Regions from separate parts of the Streptomyces sp. NPDC127098 genome, predicted to be linked through region 3. Evidence: riboswitches for the same ligand, from Rfam matches in the RefSeq annotation. Region 3 holds a riboswitch; each other region holds the start of a gene.

Region 1 (2,846 bases), on a different contig from region 3:
CGAGACCCGGTCGAAGCCCACGACCCGGTCGCCCGCCCCGATGGCCTGGGCGAACTCGTTGCCGTAGCTGTTCAGGACGACCGCGCGCTCGGCGGGCCCGTCGAGCTCCACGGTGCGGCCGACGTCGTCGACGACGGTGAGCGAGCCCTCCCGGTCGCCGCCGCTCTCCTCCGCCGTGTCCTCGGTGGTGACGGTCCCGCAGGCGCCGGCCAGGAACACGACGGCGGTCGTGGCGGCGAGCGCGGAGATCCGGGGCAGGCGTTCTCTCATGACGTTTTCCTTACGAGTGGTTCGGGGATGCGGGGTGGTCAGGGCCAGTAGGGGTCGCCGAGGCTGAGCATCAGCCGGTTCGCCCAGGCGAAGAAGGAGGTGGCCGCCACCAGGTCGGTCAACTCGACGTCGGTGAGCCCCTCGGCGCGCAGCCGGTCCACGTGGGCCGTGGTGGCGCTGACCGGGGTGGTGGCGAGCGCCGCGGCGAACTCGACGATCGCGGCCCAGCGGGAGTCCTGGCCCTCGGCCAGCGGCGCGGTGCGCGGCGGCACCCAGTCGGCGTCCCTCCCCAGCGAGACCCCGAGCAGCCGGTCCACGTCCGCCGGGCGCTTGGACATCTGGGCGGACTTCCGGGCGTGCACGGAGGCGCAGTACACGCAGTCCGTCACCTTGCTGGTCGCCGCGGCGGCGAGCTCGCGCTCGGCGCGGGGCAGGCCCTCGACGGTGGCGAAGATCGCGGCGTCCAACGCGGTGCGGGCCGCCAGGACCCTGGGCAGCCGGGCCAGCAGCCGGAAGTACTCGCCGTTGGTCTTGCCCCGGAAGGAGTCCTCCTGTTCGGCGGTCAGCTCCTCGGTCGGCACCGGCGCCACCCACGCCGTCCAGGACAGCAACTCCCTGGTGTACTCGACGGGCCGCGCCCGCCCGTTGGACGCCGTCCGCGCGGTGCTCTTGACCCGCCCGCGCCCGGGCGTGGCCCGCCCCGGCCGCGCCGCCACGTCCGGGCCGCGCCCCTCGAGCAGCCGCAGCCCCTGGATCGCCCGCGCCTGGAACGCGGTGAACGCCGCGACCTGCGAGATCGCCACGATCTCGTCCGGCGACCACCCGGCCGCGGCCAGCCGCTCCAGATCCTCGCGGGTGGCCAACGCCGGCGAGACGGAGACCAGGTCGACATGGGCCGCCGCCGCCCGCAACGCCGGGTCCTCGGGAAGCTCGTCCCCCCACAGCGCCGGATCGCCGCCCCGCTCCGCGTGCTCCTGAACCAGCTCCGCCACGCCGTGCCAGCGCGCGGCCAACGCGGCCAGGCCACGCCGCACCGGTACCTCGTCGCCGAACAGCGCCTCCCCGGCCTGCTGGGCCCGCGCCGCCACCAACGGCTTGGTGCCGCGCGCCGCCTCGACCCCCTCCCCGAGACCGGCCAGCCGCCCGATGTCGTCCTGCTCCGTGGTGCCCATGAACTCCGCCTCGCCGTGCCTGCTCACTGAAGGCCGAGGCACGGGCAAACCGCTCGGCCGTCCACATATCAAGACGGAGTTCTCGCTATTCGAGAGCTCACCGGAGCACGCTTGCCGCATCACCGCAGCCGGGTCGTCTCCCCGGGGGCACCCCACCGTGCAGGAGGGTTGCCGGCCAGCTAGCCGGGGCTTCACGCTGGCACTCTTGACCTGCGCGGAAACGTAGCCGACGAAAACGCCCCAGAGAACCCGCTGTCCGCCATATGAGACATGCGTCCACGGGCCGGGTGGCACCTGGTCCGCGCCTCACATCTCCGACACGATGACGCGATGCGTCCCTTCCGCTTCCTCACCGTCGTCGGCGAACAGCACGACGGACCCGGCCTGGCCGCCTTCGCCCGCCGCGCGGAGTCGATCGGCTACAGCGCCCTGGTGATCCCCGACCACCTCGTGGCCCAGTACGCCCCGGTCCCCCTCCTCGCCGCCGCGGCCGCGGCGACCGAGAGGCTCCGCGTCGGCACCTTCGTGTTCAACACCAACCTGCGGCACCCCGCCGTCCTGGCCCAGGAACTCGCGACGCTCGACCGACTCTCCGGCGGACGCCTGGAGATCGGCTTCGGAGCCGGCTGGAACAAGCCCGAGCACGACGCGATCGGCATCCCCTTCGAGCCCGTCGCCACCCGGGTCGCCAGACTCACCGAAGCCATCCGGGTCCTCAAGGGCTGCTTCGCCGACGAGAGGTTCACCTTCGCCGGCGAGCACTACACGATCACCGACTACGACGCCCAGCCCAAGCCGGTCCAACGCCCGCACCCGCCGATCTTCGTCGGCGGTGGCGGAAGGCGACTGCTGACGCTGGCCGCCAGGGAGGCGGGGATCGTCGGCCTGGCGCCCCGGCTCGGGAGAAACGAGCAGGGCCTGCCGACCCTCGACGCACCGAGCATCACCCTCGCCGCCACCGAGGAGAAGATCGGCTGGATCCGCGAGGCGGCCGGCGACCGTTTCGCCGAGCTCGAACTGAACAGCTACCCGACCGGCGGCCCGATGGTCCTCACCCACGACGCCAGGGGCGAGACCCGCAGACGGGCCGACCAACTCCGCGAACGCACCGGCGTCGAACTCACCGCCGAGGAGATCGCGGAGTCCCCGCACGTGTTCATCGGCTCCATCAGAGAACTCACCCGCAAGTTCGTCGACCTGCGCGAACGCCTAGGCATCAGCTCCTTCCTCCTCGACGACATGGAGACCTTCGCCCCGATCGTCGAGGAGCTGGCGGGTCGCTGACGGCCCCGAGCACGTCAGGTCAACGGCTCGATCGGCTCCGGGGACGCGAACCGGCGCAGGACGTTGCCCGTGAGGCGGGAGACGTCGTTGTCGTAGCCGTTGTGCGCGAGGCTGCCGGCC
Region 2 (2,846 bases), on a different contig from region 3:
GGAGCAGCGAGAGCGGCTCCACCTTCAGCACGTCGCCGGGCTCGGCGCCGGCCACCTGGATCGGGCCGGTGATGACGTGCGGGCCGTCGGCGTCGAAGTCGCGCTCGGTGCGGTCGTACTCGGCGGCGATGGCGATCGCGTCGCTCAGCACCTGGCCGCGGGGCACGTCGTGGCCGCCGAAGAAGGCCACCGGGTCGCGGCCCTGGTCCTCGAGGAGGCCCTCGTGCGAGAGCGAGTCCACGGTCACCGTCTCGCCCGAGCGGATCCGCAGCACCGGCTCGCTGTCCACGGCCGGCGTGTAGCCCCAGCGGACCTGGTCGGGGAGCGACGGCAGGTAGTGCCGACCGTGGATGGGACCGCGGTGGGGCTGCAGGATCTCGCGCGGGTGGCCGGGGCGTGATCCGGCGCCCGCGCCGCGCGCCGCCGCCGCGGCCGGGGCGGCGGCCGTGAGGCCGGTGGCGGTGCCGGCCGCGGTCACGGCGCCGGCGGCCTGGAGGAAGCGGCGGCGGCCGAGGGCCGCGATCAGCGTGTCCCGGGCGGTGGCGGCGTGCTCTTCTGGGGTGTTCATGGTGGGGCTCCTGTTCCGCCCGGGCACGAGCGGTCCGCCCCGGGCCAGCCGTCACCCTAGGTGAGCTTCGGGCCCTCATCGGCGGCTGTCTGTGATCGACCCATGCTTCTTACCCGCAGGTAACACGCCGGCCGTCCGGCGGTGCCCGGGGACACACCACCGAAACGAGGGGCGCACCGGGGGATGCTTCGCCGCCGGCCGGGTACTCGCGGGCGGTGTCGGAACCCGAGTCCTACGACGCCGGCCCCTACGTCCCGGAAGGCGCCGGGCTGCCCGAGCTGCGCGGCGCCGCCGCCGACTGCCACGGCTGCCCGCTGTACCGCGACGCCACCCAGACTGTGTTCGGCGCCGGCGAGCCGACGGCCCGCCTGGTACTGGTCGGCGAGGAGCCCGGCGACCAGGAGGACCGGCGGGGCGCGCCCTTCGTCGGTCCGGCCGGCCGGGTGCTCGACCGGGCGCTCGCTGACGCCGGCATCGACCCGGACGACGCGTACCTCACCAACGCCGTCAAGCACTTCAAGTTCGCGCCCCGGGGCAAGCGCCGCATCCACAAGCCGCCGACGCTGCGCGAAGCGGCCGCCTGCCGGCCCTGGCTCACCGCCGAACTCCGCCTGATCGAACCCGAGGTGATCGTGGCGCTCGGCGCCACCGCGGGCAAGGCGCTGCTCGGCTCCTCGTTCCGGGTGACCAGGCAGCGCGGAACACGGCTGCCGTGGTCGGGCGAGGGCGCGGACACGGTGGTCGCCACCATCCATCCGTCGGCCGTGCTGCGCGCCGACGACGCGGAGCGCGAGGCCGCCTACGCCGGCCTGGTCGCCGACCTGAAGGTGGCCGCCCGCGCCCTGGCGGGGGCCTGACCACCGGGTTTCCTGTCAGCGGCCGCGTGCCCAGGGCTCGTCCGAGGAGTGAGACACCCCGGGCGCGCGGGCGAGCCCTGTGCCAGAATCCTCGGCGAGGTCACGAGTGACAGCGACCACGGCCCCGGCCCGCTGTCCGGCAACCCTCCGTCGTGGCGGGGTGCCCCGGGTGATGACCGGGTCGCGAGCAGCAGGGCTCGCGGCAAGTGCGGCCCAGAAGGAGCTCCCTCGTGCGAATGCGAATGCGGTAGAGCGTCACGCTCCCCCCTCGTCTTCCTTCCCTTCACCCTCCCCCTTTCTCTCGTTACCCGCCTTCTCGCGCCGACGGCCACCCGCGAGGCCGTCGGGCGCGCCTGCCCACGGAGACGTGCTCATGACCACCAGCTGTGCCCCCGTCGCCCCCAGCACCACCGCCGCCCCCGCCAGCCTCGACGTGCTCAGCGCCGGCGTCCGCGCCCCGCTCGCCAGCGGCGGCGACATCGAGTACGCCGCGCTCGACTACGCGGCGTCCGCGCCCGTGCTGCGCCGCGTCTGGGAGGAGGTGGCCGAGTACGCGCCGTACTACGGCAGCGTGCACCGGGGCACCGGGCACCTCTCGCGGCTCTCCACCCAGCTCTTCGAGCGCAGCCGGGAGACCGTCGCCGGGTTCCTCGACTGTCGCCCGGCCGACCAGGTGGTCTTCACCCGCTCCACCACCGACTCGCTCAACCTGCTGGCCGCCGCACTGCCCGCCGGCACCCGGGTGTTCGTCTTCGAGACCGAGCACCACGCGGCGCTGCTGCCGTGGGCCCGCCACGGCCACCAGGTCACCTACCTCGACGCCCCGCACTCGCCTCGCCACGCCGTCGAGATCGCCGAGTCGGCGCTCGCGGCCCGCCCCGAGGCCGGTGGACCGGCGCTGCTGTGCGTCACCGGCGCCTCCAACGTCACCGGCGAGCTGTGGCCGGTCGCCGAACTCGCCGCCGCCGCACACCGCCACGGGGCCAGGATCGTGCTCGACGCCGCCCAGTTGGCCCCGCACCGGCCGGTCAGCGTGCGGCGACTCGACGTGGACTGGGTGGCGTTCTCCGGTCACAAGCTCTACGCCCCCTTCGGCGCCGGCGTGTTGGCCGGCCGCGCCGACTGGCTCGCCACCGCCGCGCCCTACCTGGCCGGCGGCGGCGCCACCCGCGTCGTCAACCGGCGCGCCGACGGCGGCGTGCACGTCCAGTGGGCCGACGACGAGGCCAGGCACGAGGCCGGCTCGCCCAACGTCATCGGCGCCTTCGCCATCGCCGCCGCCTGCCGTGCCCTCACCGAGGCCGGCCACGAGACGCTGGTCGCCCACGAGCAGGCGCTGCTCGCCCTGCTCCGCGAGGGGCTGGCGGAGATCCCGGCGGTCAGGGAACTGTCCCTGTTCGGGCCGGCGGCGGACCGCGTCG
Region 3 (2,846 bases):
GAGGTCGGCCAGCACCTCGGCCAGCGTCTGCCCCTCGGCCGTCACCTCGGACCGGCCGCCGGTGTACGTGCGCAGGATGGTGGGGATTCGGACGGTCACGCTCATTCCAGGCCAGCCTCTCGGAAGGAGTCCAGGGTGGGACGGATGGTCGCGGTCGGGCCGGTGTCGGCGGCGACCGCGTCCAGGGTCTTGAGACCGTCGCCGGTGTTCATGACGACGGTGGTCAGCGAGGGGTCGAGGGTGCCCTCGGCCAGCAGCTTCCGCGCCACGCCGAGCGTCACGCCGCCCGCGGTCTCGGTGAAGATCCCCTCGGTCCTGGCCAGCAGCTTGATCGCCGAGACGATCTCCTCGTCCGTGACGTCGGCGACCGCGCCGCCCGTGCGGCGCGCGATGTCCAGCACGTAGGGGCCGTCCGCCGGGTTGCCGATGGCCAGCGACTTGGCGATGGTGTTCGGCTTGACCGGCCTGACCACGTCGTGGCCGGCGCGGAAGGCCTGGGAGACCGGCGAGCAGCCCTCGGCCTGGGCGCCGAAGATCCGGTACGGCTTCTCCTCGACCAGGCCGGTGGCGATCAGCTCCTTGAGCCCCTTGTCGATCTTGGTGAGCTGGGAGCCCGAGGCGATCGGGATGACCAGCTGGTCCGGCAGCTGCCAGCCGAGCTGCTCGCAGATCTCGAAGGCCAGCGTCTTGGAACCCTCCGCGTAGTAGGGGCGGAGGTTGACGTTCACGAAGCCCCAGCCCTCGCCGAGCGGGTCGCCGATGAGCTCGCTGCAGAAGCGGTTGACGTCGTCGTAGCTGCCCTCGATGGCCACCACCTGGCCGCCGTAGACGGCCGCCATGACCACCTTGCCCTGCTCCAGGTCGTGCGGGATGAAGACGCAGGAGCGCAGGCCCGCGCGGGCCGCGGCGGCGCCGACCGCGCCGGCCAGGTTGCCGGTGGAGGAGCACGAGAGGGTGGTGAAACCGAAGGCGCGCGCCGCCTCAAGCGCCTGTGCGACCACTCGGTCCTTGAAGGAGTGGGTCGGGTTTCCCGAGTCGTCCTTGACGTAGAGCGGGCCGGTCACGCCGAGCTCGGCGGCCAGCCGGTCGGCCTTCACCAGCGGGGTGAAGCCGGGGTTCAGGTTGGGCTTGCTGGCGACGTCCGCCGGCACGGGGAGCAGCGGCGCGTAGCGCCAGATGCTCTTGGGGCCGGCCTCGATGCGCCGGCGAAGGCCCTCGGGGTCGCCGCTCGGCAGGTCGTACGCGATCTCGAGCGGCCCGAAACAGGAGGCACAGGCGAAAATCGGGCTGAGCGGGAAGCGCTCGCCGCACTCCCGACAGGAGAGCGCTGCGGCGGGGCCGAGATCGACGGCTGCGGTGGGTGACGAGTCGGCTGTGGTCAGCACGGACATGGCTATGGAGGCCCTTCTCCTCATCTTCCCCGGGGCGACTCTCGCCTCAGGCCGGAATTGGCACCTTCCCCACCGGGAGCCTCGCCCGGGCGCGGTCGTCACCGACCGTCACTCCGCGTCACGAGAACCGGCGGAAGGGTTGCCGGGGCTTCAACGGGCCGTTCCCTCTGCCCCTCTGGATGAGCTCTATGCGATTGTCGGCGCGTCCCCCGATATGCGGAGGACACCTGCGCTGTTCGAGACTGTAACCGACGCCCCCCAGAATGGCCCGGGCCGTCCGATACGCGAGACACGAGGAGACACGGGAGACAGTGGGCGATCCGGGAGACAGCCGTGCACTGACGCGGGCCTGAGGCCGTCCGCGGCGACCGGGAGAAGTCGGGCCGGAAGCGGACCCACCGAGAAACATGGTCTCGGCGGATTCGGGTACGCCGGTATAGGGCAGATACGGCCAAACGATGCAATGGTGGCCAAACAAGATCTAATACGGCCGAACGCGAACAGGAGCGACATTCGTGCTGGAAGAGGCAGAGGAGTGGCTGAGCCGCCGGTCCTGGACCGCCGCTGACCGCCCGCTGCCGCGGCTGTTGAACGCGAAGCGGGCAGCAGGGGCGGCAGGGAGCATCAGCGTGGTACTCCCCGCGCTGAACGAGGAGGCGACCGTCGGTGCCATCGTGGAAGCGCTCCGGCGCGACCTGATGGAGCGCGTGCCGCTCATCGATGAACTGCTGGTGGTGGACTCCGGGTCCACCGACCGCACCTCGGAGGCCGCGGCAGCGGCGGGCGCGAAGGTAGTGCACCGCGATGAGATCCTGCCGCGGATGCCGACCGCCCCGGGCAAGGGCGAGGTGCTGTGGCGCTCGCTGATGGCGGCGAGCGGCGAGATCATCTGTTTCGTCGACGCCGACCTGCGGGAGTTCGACTCCACCTTCGTCTCGGGCATAGTCGGCCCCCTGCTCACCGACCCCGACGTGCAGCTGGTCAAGGCCATGTACGACCGGCCGCTCGGCGACAAGCCGGCCGGCGCCCACCAGGGCGGCCGGGTCACCGAGCTGGTCGCCCGACCGCTGCTCAACCTGCACTGGCCCCAGCTGGCCGGCGTGGTCCAGCCGCTGGGCGGCGAGTACGCGGCGCGCCGCTCGCTCCTCGAGCGGCTGCCGTTCCCCGTCGGCTACGGCGTGGAGCTCGGCCTGCTGATCGACACGCTGAACACGGCGGGCCTGGACGCGCTGGCCCAGGTCGACGTGGGGGTGCGCAAGCACCGCCACCAGGACGGGCAGGCGCTCGGCCGGATGGCGGCGGCGATCATGCGGACCGCCCAGTGCCGGCTGCCGGGGTCCGTGCTGCCGATGCGGCTCGACATGACCCAGTTCGACCGCGGCGAGGAGGGCGGCTTCCTGCCCCGCACCCACCTGATCAACGCGGAGGAGCGGCCGCCGATGTCCACCATCCCCG

Evidence for each region. A riboswitch is a leader RNA that binds a small molecule or an ion and turns the genes downstream of it on or off. The one in region 3 is predicted to bind S-adenosylmethionine.
Region 1: another riboswitch for S-adenosylmethionine. It lies ahead of ACFWI8_RS06085 (peroxidase-related enzyme); the one in region 3 lies ahead of thrC (threonine synthase).
Region 2: another riboswitch for S-adenosylmethionine. It lies ahead of ACFWI8_RS09880 (aminotransferase class V-fold PLP-dependent enzyme); the one in region 3 lies ahead of thrC (threonine synthase).

Annotation. Positions count from the first base shown of each region.
Region 1 is NZ_JBHXFJ010000006.1:12,050-14,895, reverse strand. It holds gene ACFWI8_RS06090 (ABC transporter substrate-binding protein) at 1-270, opposite strand, end outside; gene ACFWI8_RS06085 (peroxidase-related enzyme) at 309-1,442, opposite strand; SAM riboswitch class IV at 1,545-1,653, opposite strand; gene ACFWI8_RS06080 (TIGR03621 family F420-dependent LLM class oxidoreductase) at 1,773-2,726, shown strand; gene ACFWI8_RS06075 (N,N-dimethylformamidase beta subunit family domain-containing protein) at 2,741-2,846, opposite strand, start outside.
Region 2 is NZ_JBHXFJ010000011.1:2,348-5,193, reverse strand. It holds gene ACFWI8_RS09890 (acetamidase/formamidase family protein) at 1-568, opposite strand, end outside; gene ACFWI8_RS09885 (UdgX family uracil-DNA binding protein) at 784-1,425, shown strand; SAM riboswitch class IV at 1,524-1,640, shown strand; gene ACFWI8_RS09880 (aminotransferase class V-fold PLP-dependent enzyme) at 1,799-2,846, shown strand, end outside.
Region 3 is NZ_JBHXFJ010000069.1:35,192-38,037, reverse strand. It holds gene ACFWI8_RS30680 (MoaD/ThiS family protein) at 1-105, opposite strand, end outside; gene thrC (threonine synthase) at 102-1,391, opposite strand; SAM riboswitch class I at 1,409-1,577, opposite strand; gene ACFWI8_RS30670 (glucosyl-3-phosphoglycerate synthase) at 1,907-2,846, shown strand, end outside.